Regions from separate parts of the Pseudoalteromonas sp. MT33b genome, predicted to be linked through region 1. Evidence: predicted binding sites of a transcription regulator. Region 1 holds the regulator's gene; each other region holds the start of a gene.
What was found. The regulator LexA, encoded in region 1, represses DNA repair genes until DNA is damaged. The targets are predictions, from matches to a motif close to TACTGTATNNNNATACAGTA.
Positions count from the first base shown of each region.

Region 2: the regulator LexA is predicted to act here: its motif matches at 6,385-6,404, upstream of ruvC (crossover junction endodeoxyribonuclease RuvC).
Region 3: the regulator LexA is predicted to act here: its motif matches at 5,818-5,837, upstream of H3302_RS06115 (SulA-like leucine-rich domain-containing protein).
Region 4: the regulator LexA is predicted to act here: its motif matches at 1,746-1,765, upstream of H3302_RS04640 (YebG family protein).

Region 1 is NZ_CP059831.1:3,345,778-3,353,850, reverse strand. Features, by position in the region: gene hmpA (NO-inducible flavohemoprotein) at 1-91, shown strand, start outside; gene H3302_RS15140 (hypothetical protein) at 199-573, opposite strand; gene H3302_RS15135 (S41 family peptidase) at 566-2,200, opposite strand; gene H3302_RS15130 (endonuclease) at 2,299-2,958, opposite strand; gene H3302_RS15125 (VOC family protein) at 3,073-3,426, shown strand; gene H3302_RS15120 (hypothetical protein) at 3,401-4,126, opposite strand; gene H3302_RS15115 (hypothetical protein) at 4,274-4,654, shown strand; gene H3302_RS15110 (PaaI family thioesterase) at 4,658-5,095, opposite strand; gene lexA (transcriptional repressor LexA) at 5,269-5,886, shown strand; gene coxB (cytochrome c oxidase subunit II) at 6,430-7,572, shown strand; gene ctaD (cytochrome c oxidase subunit I) at 7,572-8,073, shown strand, end outside.
Region 2 is NZ_CP059831.1:2,033,191-2,041,263, reverse strand. Features, by position in the region: gene H3302_RS09345 (diguanylate cyclase domain-containing protein) at 1-686, opposite strand, end outside; gene H3302_RS09340 (AarF/ABC1/UbiB kinase family protein) at 967-2,298, shown strand; tRNA gene H3302_RS09335 (tRNA-Pro) at 2,320-2,396, opposite strand; gene H3302_RS09330 (arylesterase) at 2,499-3,116, opposite strand; gene H3302_RS09325 (ABC transporter ATP-binding protein) at 3,117-3,836, shown strand; gene H3302_RS09320 (ABC transporter permease) at 3,826-6,327, shown strand; gene ruvC (crossover junction endodeoxyribonuclease RuvC) at 6,454-6,978, shown strand; gene ruvA (Holliday junction branch migration protein RuvA) at 6,980-7,600, shown strand; gene ruvB (Holliday junction branch migration DNA helicase RuvB) at 7,608-8,073, shown strand, end outside.
Region 3 is NZ_CP059831.1:1,323,684-1,331,756, reverse strand. Features, by position in the region: gene fadE (acyl-CoA dehydrogenase FadE) at 1-1,805, shown strand, start outside; gene H3302_RS06130 (DUF6136 family protein) at 1,802-2,899, opposite strand; gene H3302_RS06125 (ATP-binding cassette domain-containing protein) at 2,896-3,486, opposite strand; gene H3302_RS06120 (S9 family peptidase) at 3,634-5,559, shown strand; gene H3302_RS06115 (SulA-like leucine-rich domain-containing protein) at 5,861-6,298, shown strand; gene H3302_RS06110 (YchJ family protein) at 6,339-6,818, shown strand; gene H3302_RS06105 (DUF6172 family protein) at 6,990-7,289, opposite strand; gene H3302_RS06100 (VC2046/SO_2500 family protein) at 7,448-7,963, opposite strand.
Region 4 is NZ_CP059831.1:996,058-1,004,130, reverse strand. Features, by position in the region: gene H3302_RS04660 (chorismate mutase) at 1-284, shown strand, start outside; gene dsbB (disulfide bond formation protein DsbB) at 429-947, shown strand; gene H3302_RS04650 (DUF6170 family protein) at 947-1,249, shown strand; gene H3302_RS04645 (helix-hairpin-helix domain-containing protein) at 1,275-1,568, opposite strand; gene H3302_RS04640 (YebG family protein) at 1,819-2,127, shown strand; gene putP (sodium/proline symporter PutP) at 2,265-3,776, opposite strand; gene H3302_RS04630 (EAL and HDOD domain-containing protein) at 4,153-5,376, shown strand; gene H3302_RS04625 (VacJ family lipoprotein) at 5,443-6,174, opposite strand; gene ccmI (c-type cytochrome biogenesis protein CcmI) at 6,184-7,446, opposite strand; gene H3302_RS04615 (cytochrome c-type biogenesis protein) at 7,447-7,908, opposite strand; gene H3302_RS04610 (DsbE family thiol:disulfide interchange protein) at 7,905-8,073, opposite strand, start outside.

The sequences.
Region 1 (8,073 bases):
TATGGCTTTGATTAAACAGCAACTTGTTAATTTAGGTGTGGCAGCCGAGCGTATTCATTACGAAGTGTTTGGTCCTCATCAAAGCCTATAATAGCGATATCTGACAAGGGTTAATTATTGACAATTGCATGGATAGCAACGCTATTCATCAGAAGCACTAGAAAATGAAAGGCGCAGTAACATACTGCGCCTTTTTTGCTATTTGACTTCGCATTCCACATTGGGCAGTGGAATACGCAACTCTTTTTTAGGGTAGTAAAGTACGCATTGATCAGCGGCTTTTTGCAATATGAACTTTTCAGATGGAATGCTATGTGCCCCCATAATTGGCATACCATCTGGACCTTTACTGGTGCCGTGATCAATCAATAGTTCTGCGCTTTTTGTAAACACATCATCAGCGAGCGTTACTAAGCTCCCACCTTTGGCTGACTGAATCGCTTGTTGCAACTGAGTGATGACACCTGGGTTGACTCGCGTTAGTGTGGCATTTTGTGGTTGTTCGGCTTGGGTACTTTTACACGCCACTAAGCTTGTTAACATAGCGACAGCCAGCACATGTTTTTTACTCATTGCTCTTTCCTTTCGCTGAAACTGGACGAGTTAAATCCATGTTTTCTCTGTAAATAGGACGATTTGGTGAAAGCGATAACCCAGTCTCTTGTTCTGCTTGTGATGCAAAGTTTAGCTGTTTAGTTGCTGATGCTTGCGCCACAACAGGACAGCTATCATTTTCAATATGATAAAGAGCGGCCGCGAGGAGTCCTTCTTGTTGGTCGCCTAAAGAGTGATCAAAGTCATCAGCAACGACACATCCTTTCACATCAGCTGCAAATTGTGGTGTTGGTGTTGGGTTTAAGCCATCGGCGTATTCACCAAAACCTTTAAAGTTGGCACCGGTAAACTGAATGGTGTAATACGTCGTGGCGCAGTTATGCGTTGGGGTAAAGCCATAGGGTTTACCACAGGTTTTACCACCAATTAAAATAACTTCAGCATCAATGCCTTTTAAGCCATTTATAAAAGCTTCTGAGGCAGAACAAGTACTTTCAGTGCTCAGTACATAGACTTTTGCTAAGTTAAGATCTGGCAGGGTATTATTAGTTACCTCAAAAGTTGAGTAGTCCACTTCAATATCAACGAACGGAAATGGGTTTTCAACAGGTTGTTTGTCGTTTTTAATGGTTTGATAGTAATAGTAACCTTGAGTATTAGCAGGGCCTGCGACCATATAAGCAAGCTGCGATGACAGCGCTAACAAGCCGCCACGGTTATATCTAAAGTCGATTACGAGTTCATCAATATTGTCGGCTTTAAACTGATTGACCGCATCAATAAGTCCTTGCTGAGCAATACTAATATGGCTATTAAATTGCATGTAGCCAACTTTGAAACCGTTTTCGGTAGTGATGGTGCCAACGTTTTGCACCGGCGTTTGGGTGATATTTCCGGCGACGATATTAATCGACTTTTCAGTGCCATCATTGCTGCGCAACTTAAAGTTGTGAGATTCGCCAGCTGTTGGACTAAAAAGTACTTCGTTTAATGTATCGACGCCTGCTGCGGTATTGCTATCAATGCTTACATTGTCAACCGATAGAATAGTATCGCCGCGCTGTAAACCTGCTTTAGCGGCTGGCGAATCATCTTCTAGATAAGCAACGCGCAACTCACGCGGAGGAGTACTCTTAATAAATGCCCAGTTAATTCCGTAGCCAGATACGACACCTGATTGCGCTTCTTTAAAGTAATCTTCGGTCGGTTCGCTAAAGTGGAAGTTATCTTTGTTAGCACCTGAGTCTGTTTTTTGGAACGTTTTTAACTGTGCAAAATAAGCGGCCACTGAATTAAAGTTATCTGGGTTATTATCTTCAATTTCATCGTACCAAAGGTAAGTTTCATTGCTCCAAGAGCGTAACCACATTTTCTCTGTAAATTCAGAGCCTGCTTTATCTGGGTATGGTTGGTTATTGTTGTAAGGATCAGTGCCCGTGCGTGGTATTGCACATTGGTCTTTAAATTCACTCGATGAGGCAAAAGTACCCGCAGTCCATGTTGGTCCAGAATTTGTTGGGGGTGGTGTAGGCGTGCTTGTATCTGGGTTGGTTGGCGTTGATGAACCTCCGCCACCACAGCCAGATAAAGAGAGGCCTGACACTGCAAAAAAGATTGCTACTGCGAGTTTGTTATTTTTAAACATTTGTCTACTTTCCTGTAAATAATTGTTTAAAAAGTATCAACAAGAAAGAGGCAAGGCAATAGAGTAAGGTTGTAGTTTTGTAAACAGGTGTACAAATTTTACAGTGCTTTTCTATTGCTTATTTCGGCTATCTCGAGTTTTTGCCATGACTCAAACAAGGTGCGTTGCTTATCTGATATTTTTAAGTCATAGGTTTTTTGCATATAAAAATAGGTGTCTGCTATACGTTTTCTTGCATAAAGTGGAGGTTCGAATACGCGCTGTTTAAAATCTATTTTCACAGGGCATGCGCCGTAGTTGGCGCTACTCGTTGCAACCATTCCATAGCGAAAATTTGAGCGGTCGGCATTTATTTCACCAATTGCAGGGGCTAGATTATGGATGTCAGCCTCCATTTTACGAAACTTTTCACTGACTTTTCGGCAGTTTTTACGCCCGCCATTTTGCCAACATTGTAATTGGTGCCCAAACTCCCACGCAGGGACTATATGTTCCCATTCAATTCGTTTCGCGCGTGCATTTTCTTTACCAGAGCGAGTGATTTCGTTACGTGGTATGTACCCGCAGACGCTCGGGTCGGGCACCAGTTTTTTTCCTTGGCGTTTAATATCACACCCGCAATATAAGCTTTTAGCGTTTTCGGGTAAGGTTTTAATAAGGTATTTTTTGGCGCTAGAAAAGTTTGAAAACTGTTCCGCAGACGCCGTAAAGCATAACAACAGGCATAAAGTTGCTGATAAAAGTAAACGCATATCCATCACATAAGTGAACTACTGGAAACACTATTGTAAAACGCAGAGCTGAAAAGAAAAAGAGCACGCGCCAAAAGTAAACTATAGTCATTAATAAATACAGTCTATGGGAGTTGAACAATGCGGTTAGGTGCGTTTTCTGTGAGTTTAAATGTACAAGATATCCATGCTTCAAAGCTATTTTACGAGAAGTTGGGGTTTACTCAGTTTGCGGGTGAGATAGAGCATAATTGGTTGATTATGAAAAACGGTGAACATTTAATAGGTTTGTTTCAGGGGATGTTTGATAAAACCATGCTGACTTTTAACCCTGGCTGGGACCAAAGTGCGAGACCTTTAAGTGAGTTTAGTGCTTATGATGAACTAGAGGCGCACTTTAAACAACAGGGGCTGGCGGTACAAAAGGTCGGTGATGCCAGTTTTATTGTCACCGACCCTGATGGTAACCCTATTTTGATTGATCAGCACGTGTAATCGGTTTACGGCGTCTGATACGGACATTTTGTAGTAATAAAATAATGCCCGTAATACAAAATAATACGCTACTTGCGGCAAAGCTAATTAGTAATGGGTTGTTGAAATTTTCTCGTTCATCATAATCCATGATATGCAGCATCCAGAAAAAGTCAAAAATGCGCCACAAGGTGCTACGAACAGTAATGACTTTACCGGAGTCGCCTTCTAAATAAACGGTTGTATTTAACCAATCGTTATAGCTCACTTGCCACACATTGGAGCGGTGACCGACTTCTCTCGCTCCTTTTTCTAGTAACTGCGCACCCGCGACATCCGCCTTGATGAGTAAGTGTGCATTGGCATTGGCAATAATTTCAGTTTTAGTTGGTGTGCTCATAGCACGACCTGATTGACCGTCAAAGTTAAACACGCCTTTATTAGTCGTCACTTCGATGATGGGAGTGGTTAAAAAATGACGGTATTGAATGCTATCAATTTGCTGAAATTGTTTGGTTATTTGGTCAAGAGAAGCGGGGTAATCATGCAAGGTAAATGGATTATCTAAGCTACGGTTGGCTAAATGTTTACCATGTACTTTTTGAAGGGGGATGGAGCTCATTACTAAGCCCCCTAATAACCAAAAAAAGAGTTGTATGGCGAGTAAGTAACCCAGCCACTTATGCCCTTTACGGGCATATTTAAATACGCGCTTATTCATTGATTACCTCTTATTATTTTTTTATTGGGCAGCGGTATAGACAGAGCGACTCAACGCTCTTGCAGCATTTACTGTATTCTAAATTTGGTTTATGTACAAAACTGAGTTAAAGTTTCAGAGATATCAATAGAGGGTAAAAACGAGAGTATGTCGGAAATTCAATTTTTAAATGTAGATCTGGAACTTGAATCAAAACACGATATGAGTGCGCTGGTAGCTGATTTAAAGAAAAACGCCATGGTTTTACATTACGACCAAGATGAATACCGTCAATTAGCACGTATTGAAGCCGCGGCTGATATCAGCACACCAGATAAAGCTATCAACCAATTATGTGAACTTATAGAGTCGTGCTCACGCAATGCATTAAAGCAATGGTTGTCTTGCTCAAAGCGTACTTTCGATATTGGGTTTGAGTCGGGTGACTCACCTAAATGTTTTAATCAAGCCCTGCACGCAGACACCTTATTACGTATTTCAGCGATTGGCGCAGGGCTCGAAATTACTATTTATCCTGTTGAGCGTTAATCACTAACGCTTGACTACCGCTGCGGTCATTCGTGATACGCAGCATAGTTCACCTGCCGCATTCGTTATTTTAATTTCCCATACAGATGTTCGCTTACCTAAGTGCAGTGGCTTTGCCGTGGCTGTTAAGAGGCCTTTTCGAGAGGCTTTAATGTGATTGGCATTTATTTCTTGGCCAACAGCATAATATGCGGTGAAGTCGACCACAAAATTGGCTGCATAACTTGCTACAGTCTCTGCTAAAACAACATTAGCACCACCATGGACCATCCCCATAGGGTTATGATGCTCTGGAATAGCGGGCATAGTGGCCACTAAATAATCGTCGCCGATTTCGGTTATTTCAATGCCCATTGTTTTCATTAATGTGCCTTGCCCAGTAATACCCTGTTCGAGTTCTTTACATAATTCGAGGGTGAATGGTTGATACCAAATGCTCATTGTGTTTCCTTTGCAAACTAACTTCTTAAGTGAAATATCGGTATACAATATGGTATCTATCCCCACCGTTCAATGCTTGTTTTTTATCATGAGAGGAAGGGGAATTTAAATTTGCGATTTTCAGATAACTGTATATACTCACAGTTAAATGTACTGTATGGAAAACCAGTTGTATGCGCCCATTAACAAAACGCCAATCGCAAATTTTAGAACTTATTAAAGTATTTATTAAAGACACTGGTATGCCACCTACGCGTGCTGAAATAGCGCAAACATTGGGATTTAAAAGTGCCAATGCCGCTGAAGAGCATCTAAAAGCACTGGCAAAAAAAGGCATGATTAAAATGAAGCCTGGAGCAAGCCGAGGCATTCAATTAGTCGAAGAAGACGAGCCAGAACAGCTTGGCTTACCACTGATTGGGCGTGTTGCCGCGGGTGAACCTATTTTGGCGCAAGAGCATGTAGAAAGCCATTGTCAGGTTGACCCTGCATTGTTTAAACCCGCTGCAGACTTCTTATTGCGAGTTAACGGCATGAGTATGAAAGACATTGGCATCATGGATGGTGACTTACTGGCAGTACACAAAACGCAAGTTGCAGAAAATGGCCAAGTTGTTGTGGCACGTGTCGATGACGATGTGACTGTAAAGCGCTTAGAAAAAGCAGGACGTAAAGTATTTTTGCATGCTGAAAATGAAGAATTTGCCCCGATTGAAGTGGACTTAGAGCATGAGTCATTTAATATTGAAGGCTTAGCGGTTGGGGTTATTCGCAACGCTGATTGGATGTAGCTTTTTATATTACGCGTTAATCGTTACAAGCAGAGTAATTACTTTATCTGCTTTGCTAAACTTTTTTGAAACAACGCACCAAATTGATTCAATTTGGTGCGTTGTTTGTTTTTGACCGTTTACCTAAGATTTGTTAACCCTTACTTTCTACATAAAGCCTTATACGGCGCAGTTTTCCTTTCTTTTTAAGTTTTTATACTTGCCTTAAGTATTAATTAACGCGCTGATTATAGTTGTTATTTTTGCACCAAAATAAACATTTATTACCACAAAAACTTGCTTATTGCTCATTTTTTAACTAATTGGTTAAGTACATTGTATTAACACCTATTTACGAAAAAGACACACAACAAATGTGTAAGGGGGTTAAACAATGAGTGTGTCGTTCACTGCGTCGTGATGATACACAGACCCAAGCTGTTTGTAGATGACACATCAACCATCGATTGGTTTGGGTATTTAAACAATAAAAAAAACGAATGGGCACCAGCTGTAACGCCTTTTCGCTTTGCGTCTTGCAATAGCATTAAAAGGAGCTGTCACATGGGTAAACTGCGTTACACCTTGTGGCTTATATTGGTAGCACTTCCGCAACTTGCTTTGGCAAATAGCCAATTCAATATGCGTAAAGGTGTCACTGATATAAGTAATAATGTTTATGAATTACATATGACGATATTTATTATCTGTTGTGTGATTGGCATCATCGTATTTGCGGTGATGTTTTGGGCTTTGATACATCATCGTAAGTCTAAAGGGGCAAAGCCTGCCCAATTCCATGAAAGCACGAAGGTCGAGATACTTTGGACTGCTATTCCATTTGTGATCTTAATCGCTATGGCAATCCCTGCCACCAAAACGCTTATTGCCATGGAAGATGCTTCAAAAGCAGATATTACAATCAAAGTAACAGGGTCGCAGTGGAAGTGGCACTATGAATACATGGGAGAAGATATTGCTTTCTATTCGATTTTAGCGACACCGAAAGATCAAATAGATAATCAAGCCGAAAAAACAGAGCACTACCTACTCGAAGTCGACAAACCTCTGGTGTTACCAATCAACAAAAAAGTACGTTTTTTAATGACCTCTGATGATGTAATACATTCTTGGTGGGTTCCTGATTTTGCCGTGAAAAAAGATGCCAATCCCGGCTTTATTAATGAAGCATGGACACGCATTAACGAGCCCGGTATGTACCGTGGTCAATGCGCAGAGTTATGTGGTAAAGACCATGGTTTTATGCCGGTGGTTGTTGAGGCATTGCCAGAAGATGAGTTTGCGACTTGGCTTGCAGACGCAAAACAAGCGAAAGAACAAGCCGCTGCTGCAGATGCCGCATTACTTGATCAAACTCTTTCGAAAGATGAATTAGTTGTTTTAGGCGAACAAGTCTATATGGCCAGCTGCGCAGCCTGCCATCAGCCCACTGGCATGGGATTGCCGGGTGTATTTCCAGCCTTAAAAGGCAGCCCAATCGTGTTGGGCGATGTGAACGATCATATTGATATTGTTTTACATGGTAAGCCAGGTACAGCGATGCAAGCGTTTGATAAACAGCTTTCAATAAAACAACTTGCAGCAGTCATCACTTATAAACGCAATGCGTGGGGTAACAATACCGGTGATGTCATTCAACCGAGTCAGATTCAAGCAGCAATTGATGCAGCAGCGGAGGCGAACTAATGAGTAACGTTATTAATGAGCAAGCCACTGAGCATGCGCATCACGACCACCATCATCCAGCGAAAGGTTTCAAGCGTTGGTTATATACAACCAACCATAAAGACATAGGTAGTTTGTACCTGATCTTCTCGTTGACGATGTTTTTAATTGGCGGCGCCATGGCTATGGTGATCCGTGCTGAATTATTCCAACCTGGTTTACAATTGGTTGATCCTCACTTTTTTAACCAAATGACCACAGTACATGGGTTGATCATGGTATTTGGGGCTGTGATGCCCGCCTTTACAGGGCTTGCAAACTGGATGGTACCTATGATGATAGGTGCGCCAGATATGGCCTTACCACGAATGAACAACTGGAGCTTTTGGATTTTACCTTTTGCCTTCCTTATTTTATTGGCATCGCTGCTTATGCCCGGTGGTGGTCCCGCTTTTGGTTGGACGTTCTATGCACCGCTTTCAACGACTTACAGTAACGATAATACCGCGCTGTTTGTGTTTG
Region 2 (8,073 bases), 1.3 Mb from region 1:
GGTATTTCGCCTTTTTCTAGCTTTTCGGTATTTTTAAGTAATCTCTTTAGCGGTTTAAACAGCTTATTGTTAATGTAAAAAGCACAAAAAATGGATAGGAAAATAAATAACGGAATTTGCACAGATACGACTTGCGTAATAAGTAACCGGTTATTCTGGAAATCTGCGTTTCGCTCAGCCAACCTTGTACGCTCAACATTTTGAAATTGTTTTATTAACGCCTCAATTTGCTCCATTAACGCTTTACCTTCGTTGGTGTAAACAATGCTTTTTGCCTCTTCGGCTGCATCGGGCGTATTTTGTTTTATTAAATTAATCGTTAAATTCAGTTCGGCGAATTTTTTCTCAATCAATGCATCGAGTTGTGCAAGGTTTTGTTGCTGTTTTTTGTCATTCAGAGTCAGCTTATTGAGTATTAGGAATTGTTCTTTCGTTTTTTCTAAACCACGGTAGTAGGGATCAAGATAATTGAGGTTCTCTGTTAAAAGATAACCTCTTTGGCCCGTTTCAGCATTAATAATATGGTTATAGAGTCGTTCAGATTGATCAATAATCTCATGAGTACGATTAAGTACATCAAATTTTAAACGGCCTTCTCTGTCGAGAATAAAGACAATAAAAGTGTTTATCAAAACGACAATAAACAAAGTGCTCAATAATAATATTAATTGTGTTCTAAGAGACATTGAGAGGCCAGAGCTGAGAAATGAGTGATTTATAATAATAAAGTATTGTCGATACTTAGAAATTTTCCAATTTTCGCCTCAATTTAGTGGCTTAAAATGACGTAGTTTGAGTGATAAATGACGAAATCACTTTTTATCTTCACTACAAGTTAATTGATTTTTATAGCGTGTATTGTGTCGCGTTTAAAATTACATACATTGTTAAAGCTCAATACAAAGGGGATCTAAAGTTCTTTTACTTACGTATTTAAAACATGATACATAAAATACGTGACACGCTATGACTATTAAACAAAGTGCAGTGCCTACATCAAGGTTTTCAAGGGCTGCAAGCCTTGGTGCTTTAGTCTCGAAAGTGGCGGGAAATATGCTGTTTTCAAGCGCAAAAGCATGGGTCGCTGGCAAGGAAACCTCTCGTCAAGAATTATTATTACAGCCTAAGAATATTCAGCGTCTTACCGAGCAGCTTGCCCATTTACGTGGTGCCGCGATGAAATTGGGCCAACTGTTGTCGATGGATAGTGGTGAGTTACTTACGCCCGAATTGTCGGCAATTCTCGCTCGGTTACGTGCTGAGGCGACACCTATGCCACACAAACAGCTCGTACAGGTAATGCGCAACCATTGGGGGGATGCGTGGCTAGAGCACTTATCGCACTTTGAATTACGGCCGTTCGCTGCTGCGTCGATAGGGCAAGTGCATATTTCCTACACTGAAATGGGGAAAAAACTGGCGGTGAAAGTTCAATACCCAGGCATTGCAAAAGGGATTGCCAGTGATGTTGATAACCTTGCTTATCTACTCAAAATAAGTGGCTTGCTCCCAAAAAATGTGGACCTGCAACCCCTTATTGATGAAGCTAAACAGCAATTGATAAATGAAGCAGACTACGAGCTTGAAGCACGATACCTAACACGTTATCGCGCTTGCTTAGCCGATGATGAAAACTACGTTATTCCAAAAGTGGTTGATGAGCTCAGCTCAAAGCAGATACTAGTCATGCATTTTGTTGAAGGGCAAGAGATAGAGGCACTTGTAGATGCACAGCAAGCGTTAAGAAACAAAGCGGTAGAACAGTTACTGCGTTTGTTTTTGAATGAGCTATTAACCTTTAAGCTGATACAAACAGACCCGAACTTTGCTAACTATCAGTATCAAATGGACCAGCAGCGTTTAGTGTTATTAGACTTTGGCGCAACGCGTGAATTACCACAACATATAAGCAATGGTTATTTGCAATTATTATCTGCAGCCGCCAAAAATGACAGAGCAGAAGTTGCAGCAGCAGCCAAGCGTATCGGGTATTTTGGGCAAGAACTAGCGCAAGAATACATTGATAACGTTGTCGATATTTTTCTACTCGCGTGTGAGCCACTTAGCCGTCAAGGCGAGTACGATTTCGCTAAAAGCGATTTACCAAAACGCATCAAAGAACTCGGTCTTGAAATGAGCACTGCATCGCAATACTGGCATGCACCACCAGTTGACGCACTATTCGTACACAGGAAGTTAGCTGGGTTGTTTTTAATCGCTGCAAAGTTAGGCGCAAAAGTAGATGTGAACCAAATATTCACTGAGTTTAAACTGCAACGCAATAAAGAAAGCGATTAGAGATACAGTGGGGGAGGAAAATGGTCGGCATAGCAGGATTTGAACCTGCGACCCCTGACACCCCATGACAGTGCGCTACCAAGCTGCGCTATATGCCGACATTTGAGGCAATAGTACGTCTTTTTTTATAAAAATCAATACACCTGTGGTCTGATTGCTTGTTTATTGTTCATTTTAAGCAATAAAACAGAGGCTAGGTGTTAATCTAGCCAATCATTGATCGTTTTATACATGAAATCACGTATTAATGGTTGGGCATCAGCGTTTGGGTGTAAATTGTCGTTTTGCATGAGCTCCGGGCGACCTGCTATGTCTAACATAAAGAATGGCATAAGTTCGCTGTCGGTTTCATTGGCAATACTTTCAAAGCTGTCGGTAAATAACTTAGTGTAGCGGGGGCCATAATTTGGTGGAATCTGTACTTCCATCACGGCAGTTTTGGCACCTGCTTGTTGGCTTTTGTTAATTAAATCACGTAAGTTAGCGTGTAAACGTTTGATTGGAAAACCACGTAAACCGTCATTTCCACCAAGCTCAATAAGTACATGAGTGGGTTCAAATTCGGCTAGCAGGGTATCAAGTCGTCTAAGTGCTCCGCCAGTTGTTTCACCGCTAATGCTTGCATTAACTAAGTTAACAGGTTGGCTTTTTTCATCGTACTTATCTTGTAACAATTTAACCCAACCTTGCTCTTGTTTGAGGCCGTAAGCGGCGCTTAAACTGTCACCTAAAATTAAAATTGTGTTGTCAGCTGCTGCCGTAAGTGGTTTGATTACTAACAGTAAAACGAATATAAAACGTAGGATTGGATGCATCATATGTCAGCGCTTTCTCAATTAAACATCATTCAAGTTAATGGACTTACTAAAACAGTCACCACAGTGGAGGGTGACCTAACCATCCTCAGTGACATCAGCTTTAATGTCAAGTCGGGCGATTCTGTTGCCGTTGTTGGCACATCGGGCTCGGGTAAGTCTACGTTACTGAGTTTATTAGCAGGTCTTGACCAGTCAACCAGTGGCAGCATTCATTTAGACGGCGCTGCTTTGCACGATTTAGATGAAGAAGCCCGCGCGGCATTACGCGCTGATAAAGTGGGGTTTGTGTTTCAGTCTTTTATGCTTGTGCAAAGTTTAACCGCGCTTGAAAATGTGATGCTACCGGCAGAGCTTGCAGGTAGTAAAAATGCAAAACAACAAGCCCTAGAGTTACTCGAAAAAGTGGGTCTTAGCCACCGTGTGGGGCATTATCCTTCGCAACTTTCTGGTGGTGAGCAACAGCGTGTTGCAATTGCGCGTGCATTCATTGGTACGCCTAAAATTTTGTTTGCGGATGAACCCTCAGCAAACCTTGATAGCAAAAATGGTAGATTGATCGAATCTTTGCTTTTTGAACTGAATAAAGAACACGGTACCACGCTTATTTTAGTAACCCATGACGAACAGCTTGCTGAAAAATGCCAACAAATTTTACACATTGAAGCAGGTCAATTAGTAACAGTAAAAGAGAGCGAAGAGGTGCAAGCGAATGTGGGCTAAGTTAGCACTTAAATTGTTTTCACGTGAGTTTAAACGGGGTGAATTAACGGTGATCAGTGCAGCTATTGCTTTGGCTGTGCTCACCGTATTAACGCTTTCTATGGTAACAGACCGAATTGGTCAAAGTATTGCGCAAAAAAGTAGTGCCTTTATCGCTGCGGATCGTGTGTTGGCCAGTAATCATCAGTTACCAACAGAGTATTTGCAAAAAGCGCAGGAACAGAGCTTACGCACTGCAAAAATTACGTATTTCGATACCATGCTATTTGCAGGTGACGAAATGCAACTTGGCTCAGTAAAGGCGGTTTCTGATAGTTATCCATTAAAAGGTGAACTTAAAGTAAAAACACGCTTAACTTCAAATGCTATTGTTACTGACGAAGTGCCAAAAACAGGTGAGGTATGGCTTAGTGAGTCGGTGTTTTATGCGCTTAATATTCAGGTTGGTAGTCAAGTTGAGCTGGGCGCTGCAACGTTTACAGCAAGTCGAGTGGTTGCCGAAGAACCCGATGCTCCTTTTAATGTTTTTTCCAGTAGTCAACGCATTTTAATTAATGAACGTGACATAGACGCGACACAGGTGATCCAGCCGGGGAGTCGCGTGTTTTATCGTCAATTGTATGCCGGTGAGCAAAGTGACTTAGACACCTTTTATGCATGGCTTAAACCCCAAATGAAAGAAAACCAACAGTGGTATGGTGTTAAAGACAGGCAATCACCTATTGCGAACAGCTTAAATAGAGCGGAGAGCTTTTTATTACTGGCAGGTTTGTTAGGTATCATTTTAGCGGCAGTGGCAATTGCGGTATCGGCAAAACGCTACTGCGAAAGGCAATATGACCCAGTCGCAATGATGAAAACTCTTGGTGGCAGTAGGGCAACTATCCGTAAAATTTACTTATTACATTTAAGTTTAGTTTGCACAATGTCGGTCATTTTGGGGTTAGTTATTGGTTATTCTTTACAAATGATAGCCAGTGATTACCTTGCTCAGTCAATGGGCACAGAGCTGCCAAGCGCATCGGCAAAACCTTGGCTTATCGCAGTCAGTACAGGCGTGATTTGTGCCGTTATGTTCTCGATTAAGCCGCTGCTGGATTTATTTGATATTCCCCCATTGCGTGTACTTCGTCGCAACTTGGGAGACCGTTTATTAGTGAGCAAAATTCACCTTGCAATGTCGGCGCTAACGGTGTTTTTGTTAATGTGGTTGTTCAGTAATAACATTAAAATTACGGCCATTTTATTTACCTCAACAGCGTTTTTAATCGTGGTGCTATTTGGTCTATCGAAGCTTATTTTTGGTGGGGGTCGTAAGCTAGGCTTAAGTCCTGGTAATAGTTGGTCTTTAGCGATTGCTTCAATTCAAAAGCGAGCGAATGTAAACGCGGTGCAGCTTATAAGCTTTGCGCTTGCTATTAAATTACTGTTGTTTTTAATCGTACTTAAAAACGACATGATTTCAGATTGGCAGTCACAATTGCCAGCCGATGCGCCAAACTCATTTTTAGTGAATATAACAGAAGCTGAGCTTGAACCTATCACGTCGTTTTTAGCAGAGCGTGACATGCCTACGTCAGATTTTTACCCGATTGTTCGTGGTCGTGTTAATGCCGTTAATGGTGAGCTGGTGGCTCGCGAGGTATCATTAGAAGACAATGAGAAAAAAGATGAAGAAGCACGTTCAGGTATTGGCCGCGAGTTAAATCTTACATGGCGCGCTGAGCTACCCAAGCAAAATGAGTTAATTGACGGTACATGGTTTACCGAGAGCTCAGTGGCAGAGGCGTCATTAGAAGAGTCAATGTTAGCGCGTTTAGATGTAGAGTTGGGCGATACACTCACCTTTTTAATTGGCGCTCAGTCATTTGATGCCAAAATTACCAGTGTACGTAAAGTAAATTGGAACACCTTAAAACCGAATTTCTTTATTATTTTGAGCCCCGATGTGCTGCAAAGTTTCCCTGCGACGTACATTTCATCGGTGCGTGTAAATAAAGATCAAAAGCGAGAGTTTAGTGAGTTATTACGTCAATACCCAACGGTGAATGCGATTGATGTTGAAAGCTTTATTAAGCAAATACGCTCAACAATAGAGCAAGTATCGTTAGCGATTGGCTTTGTACTCGCGATTGTTGTTGCGTGTGGTGCTTTAGTGCTTATTTCGCAAGTGCAAGCCAGCCTAGGTGAGCGTATGCAAGAAATTGTTATTTTGCGTACACTGGGCGCTAAAGGGCGATTAATTAAAAACGCGACCTTGTATGAATTTTTATTATTAGGCTTTACGGCCGGTTTAGTCGCGGCTGTTGTCAGTGATGTTGCTTTGTTAATTGTACAAAAACAAATGTTCGAATTAGCAGGTAAGTTGCATCCACATATTTGGTTAATAGGCCCCGCAGCAGGTGGGTTATTTGTTGCGTGTTTAGGGTATTTAATGATAGCGCGTACCATGCGAAAAAATACTCAAGGTTTACTGCGGTCGCTAGGATAAAGACAATGTTTAAAAAATGCTCGCAATTGCGGGCATTTTTTATGAACTGCAATTAGTTACTGGTAATTTATACAGTGCTCTGGCATTATTAAATGCAGATGATGATTTTATAGATGGGTCAGTTAGTTGGCGATTATTTTAGGGATTGATCCTGGTTCACGATTAACAGGTTATGGGGTAATAGCCCACCAAGGTACTAAATTTACTTATTTAGGGAGTGGCTGTATAAAGCTTGCTGATCACGACTTTCCTATACGCTTAAAAATGATTTATCAAGGTGTTAGCCAGTTAATTGAACAGTTTTCGCCTGATAATTTTGCCATTGAAAAAGTGTTCATGGCACATAATCCTGACTCAGCACTCAAACTTGGTCAAGCCCGAGGGGCCGCCATAGTCGGTGCGTCAATGGCAGAGTTGCCCGTATTTGAGTACTCAGCCAGACAAATAAAACAGGCGGTCGTGGGGAATGGTGGTGCCGATAAATCGCAAGTACAGCATATGGTTAAAAATATTCTAAAACTGCCGGGAACCCCGCAAGCCGACGCTGCCGATGCGTTAGCAATTGCCATTTGCCATGCTCACTCAGAACAAAATTTAATTAAACTTGCGGGCAGCGCGAGCAAAACCGTAAGAGGACGATTAAGGAAGTAATATGATAGGTCGATTAAACGGGTTACTTGTTGAAAAGCAGCCACCAGAAATACTTATAGAGGTAAGTGGTGTCGGTTACGAAGTGCAAATGCCAATGACCTGTTTTTATGATTTACCCAATGTGGGTGAACAAGCGGTTATTTATACTCATTTTGTTGTTCGCGAAGACGCACAGTTATTATTTGGTTTTAATAATAAAACTGAGCGTGCTTTATTTAGAGAGCTGTTAAAAGCAAATGGGGTAGGCCCTAAACTTGGCCTTGCCATTTTGTCGGGCATGTCGGCGCAGCAGTTTGTTAGTTGTGTTAACAATGAAGATGCGACAACCTTGGTTAAACTTCCTGGGGTGGGCAAAAAGACTGCAGAGCGCTTGGTACTTGAAATGAAAGACAGGCTAAAAAATTGGGGTAATGACTTATTCACACCATTTAGCGATAATGCCATTATTGAGCCTGCAAGTAATGATACGCTAGTAGCGAATAATGCTGCGGATGATGCTGTTTCAGCACTTGAATCTTTAGGCTATAAACTACCGCAAGCGCAAAAAGCGGTTAAAGCTGTAAATAAACCAGGTATGACAACAGAGGTTCTTATTAAAGAAGCTCTAAAGTCAATGTTGTGAGTACACCATGATTGAAGCAGATCGCTTAATTGATGCGAGTGAACAAAGTAATGAAGACAGTGTCGATCGTGCAATACGTCCAAAACTATTAAACGATTACACAGGCCAGCCGCATGTTAAGCAACAAATGGAAATTTTTATTGAAGCCGCTCGTCATCGTGGTGAGGCGTTAGACCATTTACTCATTTTTGGTCCGCCGGGTTTGGGTAAAACAACACTGGCTAATATTGTAGCGAATGAGCTTAATGTAAACATTAAAACGACTTCAGGGCCGGTTCTTGAAAAAGCGGGCGACTTAGCCGCGCTATTAACTAACCTTGAAGAAGGCGATGTACTGTTTATTGATGAAATTCACCGCTTAAGTCCGCAAGTAGAAGAAATACTTTACCCCGCAATGGAAGATTATCAGCTCGATATTATGATTGGTGAAGGTCCTGCGGCACGATCAATTAAGCTCGATTTACCGCCTTTTA
Region 3 (8,073 bases), 1.6 Mb from region 1:
CTAAAGAGCAAAAAGATCATTACTTACCACGCTTAGCAAGTGGTCAAGAAATTCCATGTTTCGCCCTAACCTCACCTGAAGCCGGTTCAGACGCGAGTGCTATTCCTGACTACGGTGTCGTATGTAAAGGTCAGTGGAATGGTGAAGAAGTGGTAGGTATTAGCCTAACATGGAATAAACGTTACATTACCCTAGCACCTGTTGCGACAGTGCTTGGTCTTGCTTTTAAATTACAAGATCCAGACGGGTTATTAGGTGATGACAAAGAACCAGGTATTACTTGTGCGCTCATCCCAACAGACACCCCAGGGGTTGAAATTGGTCGTCGTCACTTCCCGCTAAATGTTCCATTCCAAAATGGTCCTACACGCGGTAAAGACATTTTCGTACCACTAGATTACATCATTGGTGGCCCTAAAATGGCTGGCCAAGGCTGGCGTATGTTGGTTGAATGCTTATCGGTAGGCCGCGCAATCACCTTGCCGTCTAATTCAACGGGTGGTATCAAAACCATCGCACTTGCTACTGGTTCATACAGCCGCATTCGTCGTCAATTCCGTTTACCTATCGGTCAAATGGAAGGGGTTGAAGAGTCACTCGCAAAACTTGCAGGTTATGCCTACAGCTCTGATGCCGCAGTCAGCATGTCGACCGGTGCCGTTGACCTTGGTGAAAAGCCGTCAGTGGTATCAGCTATCATTAAATACCACTTAACAGAACAAATGCGTGAAGCAACCATTCACGGCATGGATGTTCACGGTGGTAAAGGCATTATGCTTGGTCCAAACAATTATTTAGGCCGTGGTTACCAAGGTGCGCCAATTGCAATAACAGTTGAAGGTGCAAACATTCTTACGCGTAACATGATCATTTATGGTCAAGGTGCAATTCGTTGTCATCCGTTCGTACTTACTGAACTAGGTGCATGCTCGATTGAAGACCGCGAAGAAGCACTTGCAGTATTCGACAAAGCACTTATGGGTCATATTGGTTTTACCATTTCGAACCTAGTACGTACTAAGTGGTTAGCATTCACCGGTGCGCGCTTTACAAGTACGCCGTACAAAGATGAAACCGCAGAGTTTTACCGCGTAGCGTCACGTTTTAGTGCTTCACTTGCATTAATGTCTGACATCAGCATGGCTGTATTTGGTGGTTCATTAAAACGTAAAGAGCGTATTTCAGCACGTTTAGGTGACTTACTAAGCTACTTATACCTAGTGTCTGCAACACTTAAACGTTACAACGACGAAGGCCGTAAAAAAGAAGATTTTGCGCTTGTTCAATGGAGCTGCCAAGATCACCTTTATCACTGCCAACGTGCACTGGCTGACTTAATTAATAACATGCCATCTGCTGCGCTTCGTGCGATGCTTAAAATCATGTTATTCCCATTTGGTCGCCCGGTACGCAAGCCAACAGATAAGCTTGAGCACAAACTCGCACACTTATTACAAGTACCTAGCGAAACACGTAACCGTTTAGCAAGTTATGTATACCTTAAAAATGAGCCACTTAACTTAGTGGGCCGTCAAGAGCAAACGCTTAAAGACGTACTAGAAGTTGAACCATTATTTGATAAAGTATGCCGCGAAAAAGGCGTAAAACTGCCTTTCTTCCAACTTGATAAAGTGGCGCAAATGGGCCTTGAAGCAGGCATTTTAAGCCAAGCCGAAGCTGATAAACTAGCTGCTGTTGAAAAAGCTCGTCTCGATGTAATTAACGTAGACGATTTTGACCCAGCTGACCTCGTTGCAGGTAAAGCTGCACGTAGCGGAAATAACAGCAAAGCTGATGCAGCTTAAGCAATTAACGCTATTCCAATTGTTATAACACACCAAACCAGCGCATAATGCGCTGGTTTTTTTTGCGCTAAAAGCTGCTGTAAAAAGCACCACACAGCAGCCAAAGCGACCAGCGGCCATTGTAAAACATTTAACAAAAGCATTGCCGCCAATGTCGCTGCACTATAAAACAGTAAACTGGGTATAAAATGACTTAAATAAAACCGTCTGTACTGACCATTTGTTTGAAAAAACACTCGGTATTTTTGAAGCACTGCAAAGCAATCAAACTGTAATGAACTACCTAGTAATACACAGTTTGCCAACACCATAACCTGTATCGCATGATTAAAGTCGCTACGAATTTCAACTAGTTGCACTGCGGCTAATAGGCTTGCAGTAAACAAAGCACTTCGCCAAATTACACTCCAGCTGTGCTCCAAAAAGTAACTAATCCAAAATGAAGTGAGTGAACTAACCACACGTTTGTGACTGAGGTTCATGTTAGGAAAAAATAAACTCCCCATAAAACCAATTAAAAAGCCGCTATGGTAGTGTAAGGAATCTAAACTAAACGGTAAAAGAACCAGAATACTACACGCTAAAAAACCATAAAATAGCGAATAAGGTCTATAAATTACCATTAAACCGCACAGCCACTGCAACAGCATAAATAGAATAAAATGAGGAACCTGCAACCATTGCTGAAGACGAAGGTCAACGGCTATCAATAAGCTTGCCATTAACCACACATTACTGAGTAGTAAAAGCTTACAGTCGATTAAAATTAGCCAAGCAGGCTTAAAGATATGTGCTTGAAAGGCTCTATTTTCTGAGTTTGTTATAGCAGGAGCAACAGCCCATAACATAACGGCTTGCAGTGCCAGATAGAGCAAAGCTAACTGGGCGCTAAAACGGGCATGTTCATGGCTGTCTACAATTTTACCCAGCCCCAAAAATAACAACAGCGCGATGCCTAAAACCGCAGGCCCAAGCACTAACGCAAACAACAAACCAAAGTTTTTAAGCTGCGCCAGTAAGTTCTTAAGTGCAGTTGTATATGCTAAATAGCGGTAGCTCATTAATGCATTATAACGTGACAAGCTCTCTATCATAATGGCGTACACTCAAAGCCTTGGTGTAAAAACACATCTGGCTCGTGGCTGGTTAAAATGATTTGCCCATCGGGTTTATCACTTAAATAGTTATCAAGCAAATTTAGTAAATAATGGATACTTGCTTGGTCAAGTGCTGCACTCGGCTCATCTAAAAGCAAATAAGGCGCCCGCTTCATAAACGTGATTATAAGCTGGCATTTTTTTTGATTGCCTGTCGATAATGCACTAAAACGGGTGTGTAAGTGTTCGCTGAACTTAAATCCGTTAATAAGGTCAATTGGCGCAGGCACATTTAAGGCTTTACAGGTCAGTTGAATAATTTGCTGAGCCGTTAAAAAATCAGGTAAACAAATGCGATCGCTGGCAATAGCCACATACTTTTGTGGTGAACTATGCTGTTTATTAGCATACATTATTTGCCCCGACTGTGGTTTTTCAAGGCCAGCAATTATCATCAGTAACGTGGTTTTGCCACTCCCATTGCTCGCCTGTAAGCACATTTTCTTACTGTTAAATTGCTTATTATAATTTTCGAACACGGTTGCTGTAGCAAAACGCTTATTGAGATTTTTTATTTCTATCATTGCCATTCCTTTGCGAAATTTAAATTGTAACACAGCAATGTCCCTAAAAAGTTACATGCTTTGTAACAATTATTTAGCTGCAAAACTTGCGTTTATATATTGAACAAGTAAGACTCAATAACGGAAAAATAATAAGGAATAATTAAAATGAAACCGAGTTTTCAACTAGCAGCCATTGCGTGTGCATTAAGCCTTGCATTAGCAGGATGTTCACAATCAAACCAAACGACCACCAGCGAAATTAGTCAGCAACAAGAACACACTATTAAACAGTATGACGCTGAAACATTTTTTGATACCACTTCAATTATGGGCAGCAGCTTTTCACCTAAAGGTGACAAAATCCTTGTTAGCAGTGATGAAAGCGGCATCTATAGCCTCTATGAAATTGATATTAAAACAGCGAAAAAAACACGTTTAACAAACTTTGAAGACAGCACCTATGCTGTTCGCTATTTTCCAAATGATGAGCGCGTATTATTTACCAAGGACTCAGGCGGGAACGAGCGCTATCATATTTATGTACGTGAGACAGACGGCACTGTCAAAGACCTGACTCCTGGCGATGAAACTCGTGCCAGCTTTGCGGGCTTTACAGACGATGGCAAACACTTTTTTATAACGAGTAATCAACGCGATCCTAAGTTTATGGATTTATATCGCGTAGACAGTTCACGCTATGAAATAACACCTGTTTATCAAAATACTCTTGGTCTAGATGTCGGGGCGATTAGCCCTGATGGCCGCTTTATTGCCTTATCAAAAAATAACTCTAATAAAGACAGTGATGTGTTCATTCTCGATACAATGAAAAAAACGCTCAAACCTGAGCTAATCACTCGTCATGATAATGAAGCGCAATATGGCCCTGAAACATTCTCAAAAGACAGCAAGTCTCTGTATTACTCGACCGATGCAAAAGGTGAATTTTCACAGGTTTGGCGCTATGACTTAACGACAGGTGAGCACAGCCCCGCCCTAAAAGATGACTGGGATGTCAGCTTTATTTACTTCTCAAAATCAGGGCGTTACCAAGTAAGTGGGGTTAATGCTGATGCCAGTACTAAAGTGACAATCATTGACACAAAAACCAATAAACAAATCGATATGCCTGCCTTGCCCCAGGGCAATTTACGTGGTGTAAGCTTTTCAGCTGATGAAAAGAGCATGGCGTTTTACCTAAATTCAGATACCTCGCCAAGTAACTTATTTGTTTGGCAATTAGGCGAAACGAAAGCAAAAAAACTGACCCATACTTTAAGCGATGCAATTGATCAAAATGATCTCGTTGAAAGCACGATTGTGCGTTTTAAAAGCTTTGACGGTTTAGAAATCCCTGGCGTTTTATATAAGCCCAAACAGGCTAATAGTAATAATAAAGTGCCTGCTCTAGTGTGGGTGCATGGGGGTCCGGGCGGCCAGAGCCGCACAGGTTACAGCGCAATGCAGCAGCATTTAGTTAATCATGGCTATGCTATATTTGCTGTAAACAATCGCGGTAGCTCTGGCTATGGTAAAACTTTTTTCCATTTAGATGATAAAAAGCATGGCACAGACGATTTGCAAGATATTGTCTACGGGAAAAAACACTTACAGAGCTTAGACTGGGTTGATGCTGATAAAATTGGCATTATGGGTGGCAGTTACGGTGGCTTTATGACGGCAGCGGCGCTGGCTTTCGAGCCTGAAGAATTTAAAGTGGGTATTAATATTTTTGGTGTAACTAACTGGGTAAGAACATTAAACTCTATACCACCTTGGTGGGAAAGCTTTAAAAAAGCGCTGTACGATGAAATGGGTGACCCTGCAACTGATGGCGAACGCCATCGAGCGATATCTCCCCTCTTCCATGCTAAAAACATTACGAAACCACTGATGGTTATTCAAGGTGCAAACGACCCTCGTGTATTGCAAGTTGAAAGTGATGAGCTTGTTGCCGCAGTAAAAGCGAATGGTGTCCCCGTAGAATACGTGTTGTTCGATGACGAAGGTCATGGTTTTACTAAAAAAGAAAACCGTATCAAAGCATCAAACGCGTACCTTGAGTTTTTAAATACGTACTTGAAAAACTAAATTTTAGAAGCCGGTGTACACCGGCTTCTTTATCAAAACACCTGTATAAACCTCAAATATCCTGCATACAAACTACTGTATAAACTTCGATATAAAACACTATATATATTATTTCATCCATTTTTCACAAAATATCACACTGCAAAGAAACAAAATAACCAATTGTTTTTAAAGATTTAATTTTTTAAAATTATTAAAAGCTGAATAATTGGTTAAAAAAATAGCAAAAAAACACTTGCGCAAAAACACTGTATAAACTACTGTATACACATACTGTATAAACAACCAGTGAGTGAAAGTTATGTTACAGCCAATTACCTTAAGAACCGTTAAAAGCTATCAACAAGATAACGACAAAGCGTCGGTTAATTTAATTCAAATTGAAGACGAAATTTCAGCAACATTTGAGCTATTAAAGGTATTACATCACTATAACAGTCAAAGTGCGTGGACATTGTTAATTGCACCTGATCATGTGCCAAGTAAAGCATTACTCGATTCATGTTCAATCGACACCAGTAAACTGTTAGTGATCAGACAAAAGCACCTTGTGAATCTTGAATATGTGTTAAGTTCGGCGCTGCACAACGGTAACTTTGCCGCAGTGATCACCTGGACAGATATTGTCAGCAACAATCAACTAGATTCTATGACTCTTAATTTAGAACATGCATCTGCAAAGTTTTACTGCTTCACCAAAAGCAACCCATTAAACAATTTAGTACCGCAGCCACAATAGGCTTGCTAAAATAGCAATTTATTGTTTTAGGTAAGTTGTTATGACATCACTCACACACTCCCTTTGTCCTTGTGGCAGCAAACAAGATTACTCGCTTTGCTGCCAACCTTTGCACACAGGCGATAGCCAAGCGCAAACGCCGGAACAACTTATGCGTTCTCGCTTTAGTGCTTATGCCTTAAAAGATGCAAAATATGTCTTTACAACATACGCACAAAGCCAACAAACCGCTAACCCTGTTAGCGAAATCAAAGATTTTGCTAATAGCTGTCGTTTTACCAAGCTAAGCGTTTTAGATACTGAATATAACGAGCAAGAAGGTTTTGTAGAATTTAAAGCAAATTACTTTTACCAAAACTTGTATTGTGAGTTACACGAGAAATCGCGTTTTATTAAAGAAAATGGACTATGGCGTTACCTTGATGGTGAAATAACGCCCGTTGCTGATATTAAAATTGGCCGTAATGATGAATGCCCTTGCGGTAGCGGCAAAAAATATAAAAAGTGTCACGCAATTTAAATCACGGCTATTCACTTTTTATATAGCCAATCTAAACCTTGACTAGCCATTGTAGGGAAAGCCGTTGCGTGGTGGGCATGTGATATAAATCAACACAAAATAATGTCATTGTATTTCAGACAATAAAAATGGGCCTCAAGGCCCATTCTTAAATTCTATGAATTATAACGACTATTCTTCGTCAAATTCTTGTAACTGGCGTTGTGCTGGACGCGCTAGAATCTCGACATAAAACGATGTAAGCCCTTTTGCTTCAATATCGCTAATGCATTTATTAATTTCCGCCACATGAACGACTTTCGCGTCGTCAGCTGACTCTCCAAATTTACAATCAAATGCCCAGTAATCGGCATCTTCTGGGAGAGTTTTATTACGCTCACGTTTTAAATACTTCTTCACTTCGTGCTTAGCTGCATCAACCATGCGAGGGTATTTAATTTTCTCATGGTTAAGCGTGAATGTTTTCTTCATTATAGTCCTAATAACTTGGTTCAATGATAATGGCATAAAGCCATTTGGGCGCATTATAACAAGCACATAAAAAATTAGCTGTACTTTTTACTGATTTGCACCAATTTACCTATCTTTGTAAGTGTAGCGTACAAGGCGAGTATGACAATTTCAATTAATTAAGCAGTTGCCAATTGCAAAGGCTGATGAATCGCCTCGTCCGTTAAGCTGTCATAAAACGCAGCTGCATCCATTTGCATACGCTCTGTGGGTGCGTTTTTATCGTAATAGCGTTTTCTGACTGCTGGCTCACAGTTATCGATAACTTCTAACGGCACATGATTTTTATCATCGCGGATAGCAAGCGGCTCAGGACTGAGACAATTACGTAGGCGAATATCTGACAAGCCACCTTGTAAAAGTCGCAGCCCATTATTCTGCCCGATTAACATATCATATTGTTCAGGCGCTAATGGTTGTTTTGGGCCTGCCCCTAACTCATTTCTGAGTACGTGTTCTGAACTCTGAGTATCGGTTAATTCTGTTTTCGGTAAATGAAACTGGCTAAAATCAAGCGCATCATGAGACAGCATCGCCAATAATAAGGCAAACTCACCTTGGCGGTGTTCATGAACACTTTTGTTAAGACGATTATCAAGTTGACTCTCGTTGAGCAACAAACCATCAATTTGCATAGACTTTGGCCGAATAGTTTCAAGATTAACCAGTTATCGGCATTAATCTATTTTTCTTTAGTTTTTTTCTTTACTTAAAGAGCCAGTTTGCTATTATCAGCGCCGTTGCA
Region 4 (8,073 bases), 1.2 Mb from region 1:
AACAAATCCCCACTAAAACAAGTTTGATTATGGCAACTAAACAGCAAGCAGGTTCGCTTGCAGATGCCTTGATGATATTTAAACACCATCAAATTAACCTTGTAAAACTAGAGTCTCGACCAGTGCCAGGAAATCCATGGGAAGAAGTGTTTTACGTTGATTTAGAAGCAAACCTAGATGATGCACATGTAAAACAAGCGCTAGAAGAGCTTAAAGAGCATACCCAATACACTCGCGTACTGGGTTGTTATCAAAGTGAATCTCTACAAGCTGTGAGTGTTTAACCTTCATTCATACACATATAGTAAAGGAGCCGTTGGCTCCTTTACTATTTATCTGCGTTGTTTTTACGAATATTCATCGCAGGCACTTGCACCCTGCGCAGTCCCTAAGCATAATCTTGAAAACAATTAGAAATGAGATTTTTCATGAGTTGGTTAGCTGAGTTAGCAAACAAAAGAACCCCTTGGGTATTATTAGCCTTAACGGCACTCGCATTTGAAATAACAGCCCTGTTTTTTCAATATAGTATGGGTCTAGAACCCTGTATTATGTGCATATACCAACGCACAGCGATGCTTGGTCTCTTAGCCGCGGGTATCATTGGAGCAATAAACCCACACGCTGTAACCTGCCGATTAATCGCCTTTGCAACGTGGGGAGTCTCTGCCATTTGGGGCTACTTTATCGCAAAAGAGCACATTGCTATGCAAAACAACACAGATCCATTTGCATTTAGCTGTGCGTTTGAGCCAAATTTCCCTAGTTTCATGCCCCTACATGAATGGATCCCGCACTTTTTCGCAGCAACAGGAGACTGTGGCAATATTGATTGGCAATTTGCGTCAATGAGTATGCCCGCATGGATGGAAGTCATCTTTGCCGCATATTCAATTGTTTTTGTCGGGGTTTTAGCAAGCCGCTTACTAGTCAAAAAGTCACTGTAATGATTTACTTTTTTAGCAGTCAAATTCCTGAATTAAAGACCTTTAAAGTAAGGCAGCGTCAGCAGATAATAGCAATTGCACTGAGCCACTTAAGCCCAATGCATAAAATCGTTTTATCTGTGTGCAAACTGGCATTTTTAGCGCCCTTGTTTCTAGGCCTTGCCTACTTTGAAGGTTGGATGCTTTTACCTTGGTTATTATTAGCGGGATTAAGCTACCCATTAATCACAACGCCGGTTGAAAATATGTTCGCTCAACCTCACCTGCGAAAAGCGATACAAGAGTTTAAACAGGGCGAATAGACGCCCTGTTTAAATTACTATTTAGTTAAAGCGAAATTTTTCCTTCTATTTTAGCGAACAATTTATCACCAATCCCCTTAACCTCTTTCAGTTGCTTAACTGATTTAAATGGGCCTTGATTCTTACGATGCTCAACAATGGCTTGAGCCTTCGATTTACCAATGCCAGGTAACTGAGAAAGTTGCTCTACAGTGGCTTTATTGATACTCACTTTTTGAATTTTTGTTTGCACTGACTCAGCTGGTTTTTCAGCGAGTGCCTGAGTCGCCGGCAGTAATGCAAGACTTGCTGCAAATAGTAAACTTGATAAAAACTTCATTGTTTCCTCCATGATGTCCTTACGTGGACTGTTAAATAGTCTCGTCACCGAACACTAATTCCATTACATTCGTCACTAATTTGGTGACAAACTAAATAAAGTCAATTTATGCCTTTTTGTCAAATTAATGTCATAAAAAATACACACACGCAGCTTGCAAATTCGGCCCCAAACGATTACTGTATATAAAAACAGTAATCAAAGTAGCGATTACACGCTGCAAATGCCACGCTTGAATGCAGGAGAAATCATGGCTGTTGTTGTTAAATATGTTGTAGAAAGAAACGGAGTCGAGCGCATGACGTTTACTACCAAAAAAGAAGCTGATGCGTACGATAAAATGCTCGACATCGCTGAGTCGTTAGAGCTCATGCTTGAGAAGGTAGATGTACCATTAAGTGAGCAACAAATTGAATCTCTAGCCCTTGAAATAGCAAAAGAAAAAGACCAATTTATGGCTGTACTAAAAGGCGCTAAAGAACTGCCTAGCAAACCGAAAAAAGCCAAATCAGCAGACACAGATAAAGTCGCTGATATAAAAGAAAAAGCAGCCAGTTAATATCCCTTACTTTAGCAGCGGATATTATTCATCAAAGTAACCGGTCACTCTTAAAGTAGAGTTAAAAAAATTAACACAAAAAAGGGCAACTTATGTTGCCCTTTTTAATTACATTCTAAAGAATGACACTTAGCGTCCTAAAGTGACGATTCAACTTCATCAAATAATTGTGTAATTTCTTGTTTTGGCTCTGATGTGTTCAAGCTAACGACCACAATGGCAATACTTGATAAGATAAAGCCCGGTACAATTTCATAAATAATGGCACTTAACTTTTCACCATCAATCGTAATCGGTGCATAAATCCAAAACAGCACTGTCGCAGCGCCCACAACCATACCCGCTATTGCCCCTTGTAGGTTCATTCGTCTCCAATAAAGGCTAAGCAACACTAACGGTCCAAATGCAGCACCAAACCCTGCCCATGCATTGCTCACTAAATCTAATATAGAGTTATCACGGTCATAAGCTAAGTAGATAGCAAAAACGGCAACCAACATCACACTAACACGACCAATTAATACCAACTCTTTTTGAGACGCGTCGCGATTCAGGTAAATTTTATAAAAATCCTCAGTCAAAGAGCTCGAACACACTAATAACTGCGAAGAAATAGTACTCATAATCGCTGCTAAAATTGCAGCTAGGAGAAAACCTGCGATCAGTGGGTGGAAAATGAGTTCAGATAAAACTAAGAAAATTGTTTCCTTATCGTCAATTGGCATTTGGTTTTCAAGCATATAAGCCGCACCGAATAAACCAGTAAATACAGCGCCAATTGCAGACAATGTCATCCAAGACATACCAATACGACGCATGGTAGGCATATCTTTAACTGAGCGCACTGACATAAAGCGAACAATAATATGTGGCTGACCAAAATAGCCTAAGCCCCAAGCCATTGCCGAAATAATCGCAATTGTCGAGCCACCTGCAAACCAATCCATCATGTTAAGTGCATGAATTTCTGTTTCTTTGGGTGAGCTTAATAAGAGGTCATAGCGAGCATTAGCCAAGGTGTCCATGAAAGGCTGATCAAGCATTGTAAAAGTCGCAATAGGCACAGCTAATAACGAAATAAACATAATACAGCCTTGCACAAAGTCCGTTAAACTTACTGCAAGAAATCCACCAAACAAGGTATACACAACCACAACACCCGTGGTGATATAGAGCCCCATTTCGTAGCTCATATTAAATGAGTTTTCGAATAATTTACCACCGGCAACAACACCTGATGAGGTATAAAGAGTAAAGAAGACAATGATCACAATGGCAGAAATAACGCGAAGAATATTCTTATTATCATCGAATCGATTAGCGAAGTAGTCTGGGATAGTAATCGAGTCATTCGCCTTTTCGGTATACACACGTAATCGCGGCGCTACGAGGAAATAGTTTGCCCAAGCACCTAATACGAGCCCTATTGCAATCCAAACTTTACTTAAACCAAATAAATACATTGCACCTGGCAGACCCATTAACAGCCAACCACTCATGTCAGACGCACCTGCCGATAACGCAGCTACACTGGGTGATAAATTACGCCCACCTAGCATATAACCCGATACATCGTCAGTTGATTGCTTATAGGCATAAAGCCCTATTCCCAACATAACAATGAAGTACAATGCTAACGAAATTATCATTCCTGTTTCCAAATCAGCCTCCAAAAATTAATCAATGTAGGCTTCTAATCCAAATAATGACTCGCAAGTTACTTAGTTTTAAGACATTATTGGGATAAAAGCCAGTATCACACACGACTATATCATGCTTGTGCCCCACAACTCCAATTAAGCCGATGAGCTGTATAATTTACAATAACAACGGTTTGCTAACAATTTTTCTGATATTTAATTCAAGTTATAGAATTTAAGCACAATTTATCTTAGTCTTAAGGTCTTGAACAAGAGAATAAAATTACGTTTCCCGCATAAAATTTATTTAACTAATGCTATTTTAAGCTCAATGCAATATATTGCGGGAAGGAAATGAATTAACAGATGTGGACTTGCTTCAATTATGTATTTTTACGCTGCGCGCCAACCGATTTTAGATAAGGAAAAGAAACTCATAGGCTACGAGCTCCTCTTTCGGGATGGTGTAGATAATGTGTTTCCAGACATCGATGGCGATGAAGCAACTTCACGGCTTATTGAAGGGAGCCAGTTTAATTTCGGCTTAGAAGATTTAACCGACAATAAACCCGCTTTTATTAACTTTACTTTAGACACCTTACAAAAAGGCTATCCGCTGTTATTAGGTAAAGACCACGTTGTTGTCGAAATCCTTGAAACAATTCAACCGGGAAAACGCCTGCTTGCTTTAGTCAAAGATTTAAAAGAAAAAGGCTATACACTTGCCCTTGATGACTATATTCATCAACCTGTTTGGCGTCATTTTTATCCGTTTATCGATATTATTAAAATCGACTTTTTAAGCTCCGAGGCCGAGTCAATTAAAGAGGTAATTGAGGCAATAAAGCCTTTCCCTCATATAAAATTACTTGCTGAGAAAGTAGAAACCCACGAAAAATATCAACTTGCTCTCGACCTAGGGTTTAGTTATTTCCAAGGTTTCTTTTTTTCAAAACCTGAAATGGTACAAAGTAAAACGCTGCCTCCGTCAGAGATGGCACTTGCTGAGCTTTTATACGAAACATCGAGTGTTGATCTAAACCTTAAGAAAATCACTGAAGTCTTTGAGCGTGATGTTAATTTATCTTATAAATTATTACGTTACTCAAATTCAGCCGCGTTTAAACGCCGTGCAGAAATAAGCACTATTAAACAAGCACTTATTGTATTGGGAAGTGAAGAAATTAAACGCTTCTTATCGCTACTTTTTGCTGCACAAGTGGCTGCTGATAAGCCTGCAGAGCTTATTCGATTATCACTCACTCGTGCTCGATTTGCAGAGTTATTGGCAATCAGTCACGGAAAATTCCGTGATACAGGAATGGCATTTTTAACCGGTATGATGTCCTTAATGGACGCTATTTTAGATGAAGAGATGTCTAGCGTAATGAATAAGTTGCCGTTGGCAAACGACATTAAAGTTGCGCTTCTTAAAGACGAAGGCCTTTTAGCCAGTTATTTACGCTTGGTAAAACAATATGAGCAAGCTAATTGGCAAAACGCCAATGAAATACAGCAAGCACTTGGTCTGAAGCCTGAAGAAGTTCCCGATGCATACCATGACGCTGTTAACTGGGCGAATGAACAAATGGCTGTGTTTGGCGACTAATACCACCCCGCTTCATCTCCATAAAAAATGCCAGCATTCATGCTGGCATTTTTTATAGGATACTTTTTAAAGATTTTCTAAGAAGTCTTCATCAAAGTCATCAGGCTCTTTTTCGATGGGGGGATTGCCATCGTGAAGCTCATAGAGCTGGCGCTGAAAATAGACATCTTTTACGAAGATATACGGATCGAGCGACTCATTTAATAAACTTTCTTGGTTTATCAATGAGGCACGGGCCTCCACTGCTTTTAAAACAAAAACCAAGACGGTTTGCGGTGTAGTCAGGGCTATTTCTGGTAATACAACGTTATCGACAACATCACCAGTTAAATTACGGGCTGTACTTGGTCCCATGCCTGGGATCATTAAGTAGGCACCATCACCAACTCCCCAAACACCCAGTGTTTGGCCAAAATCTTCATCCACTATCTCTAACCCCAGTGATGAAGCAACATCGAAGAGACCCAACAAACCGACCGTTGAATTGACTAAAAAGCGTGCCAGACTAATTCCCATATTACCAGGCTTGCCTTGAAGACCCGCATTTACCATGTCTGTTGGTGCAGTGATATTATCGGTAAAATTCACAATACTGCGTCTAACAGGCATAGGCGTAACGGCCACATAACCAACCGCTGCAGGGCGAAGAATGTACGCGTCGAGTACGTCCATATTAAAATCGTACATTGGACGGTTAAATGACTGTAACGGGTCACGCTCATCAACTTTTTCTTCAGGAATTTGTGCGCATCCTGCTAGCACTACAAAAAAGATAAAAAATATACTGTGCCTAAACATCGGCTATCCTTACGGTATTAACTCATTAATTAGCAACGCGTATTCTTTAACGTTTTTACGCTCTAAGACATCCGAATTGCCTTCCAACTCGCCGCTAGAAGTTACCACAGTCTCATCTTTTGATAAACGCGCGGTTAAAATAATTTTATCGACACTCGATAAATTTAAACCATCAACCATGGCATTACTATCACTGAGGGTCACCTCAAGTGGAAAGCTATACTCGGTCATTTTCACAACGGCTAATGGCATTTGTGGACCACTGGCTGCTTTTGCGAAAATAAACAAAGTGCCATTTTCAGGTTGTTTATTGCTAAGTGATTCATCTAAATTGACCGTGATTTTAATCTCACTGTTGCTATCATTGACTGCACCAGCGCTTGCGACTTGTTGCTCATTATTTAAATGTGCATCAATTTCAGCAATACGCTGTGCAATCATTGGATAACGGGGATCATTTTGCTCCATACTAGCAAGTAACACTTCGAATGCAGTTTTAGCTTGCAACCAATCCTTACGCTCATACGCAATAAGTGCTAACAATGAAATAGCATCGATATTGGTGGGTTCAGCCTTGAGCACGCGAGATAACATTGTTGCAGCACGTGACATGTTTGCGTCACTGCCTTCCATTAAAAGTACCTGAGAGTAACTGATCAGCACTTGTTTGTTATCAGGATTCATTTTCAACACTTTATCAAATGACTGCATCGCCATGTCGAACTCATTCAACGACATAGCAACACGTCCAAGCAGCATCCAAGCCACTTCATCGTCACCGCTTTGATCAAGCTTAGTACGCAGTGCTAACGCAAACGCTTGTAGCTCATTTGCTGTCAAAGGCTCACCACTTTGCATTACTGCACGCTCACCATATGACTTTAAGTTTGCCATGGCATCGTGCCAGCCTTTAATCTGTTGCTGACTGCCAGTGTAGCTGTAGAAAATAACCGTTAATGTAATTAAAAACACGGCTCCGGTTAGTGCAAAAATACGATTATTACCTTTACTATTCAGTGCTTTTTCTGGCGAAAGCTCGTTTAATAAACGACGCTTTAACTCAATAACCGATTCACTGTGCATATTTTTATCAATACGCTGGTTGTCTAAATCAGCTTTCAATTCTTCTAAACGTTGGTAATAAATTCGGATCAATTCCGAGTTTGCATTGTGATCAAGGCGTTGAATACGTTCGCGTTTAAAAAACGGCACCACAACAAACAGCAATGCAATCAGTGTGAGTAAAACAAAAGAAGCCCACATTAATGCCATTTAGTTTTGCTCCTGACGTTGATTTTGTTCAATTAACTTAGCGAGTAACGCTTCGTCTTCTGTTGTCCAAGTTTGTTTAACCGACGCTTTACGTTGACGCAAAACAATAAAGCCAAAACCCAGCACCACAATCAATACAGGTAACACCCACAACACTAAAGTTGCTGGTGTAACAGGTGGATCGTAGTGAACAAAATAGCCATAGCGATCAATCATGTAATCAATCACTTCCTCTTTGGTTTTGCCATCTTTAACGAGCGCCAACACTTTATCACGGAGATCCTTTGCCACAACGGCATCTGAATCGGCAATATTTTGATTTTGGCACTTAGGACAACGCAGCTCTTTCGTTAACTCACTAAAACGCGCTGCTTGTTCGTTATTATCAAATTGATATTTATCTTGCTCTGCAAAAGCACTCACCGTGATCAGCAAGCTTACTAAAAAAATCACCCACCTCATTGCTGTAGCTCCTGCATTAACGGTGCAAACTTAGCTCGCCATACACGCGGGTTAATATCGCCAGTATGGTGAAGTAAAATAGTACCTTGTTTATCAACTAAAAAGGTTTCGGGGGCACCCGATACACCTAAGTCGAGAGCCAAGGTGCGTTTTAAGTCTAAAATA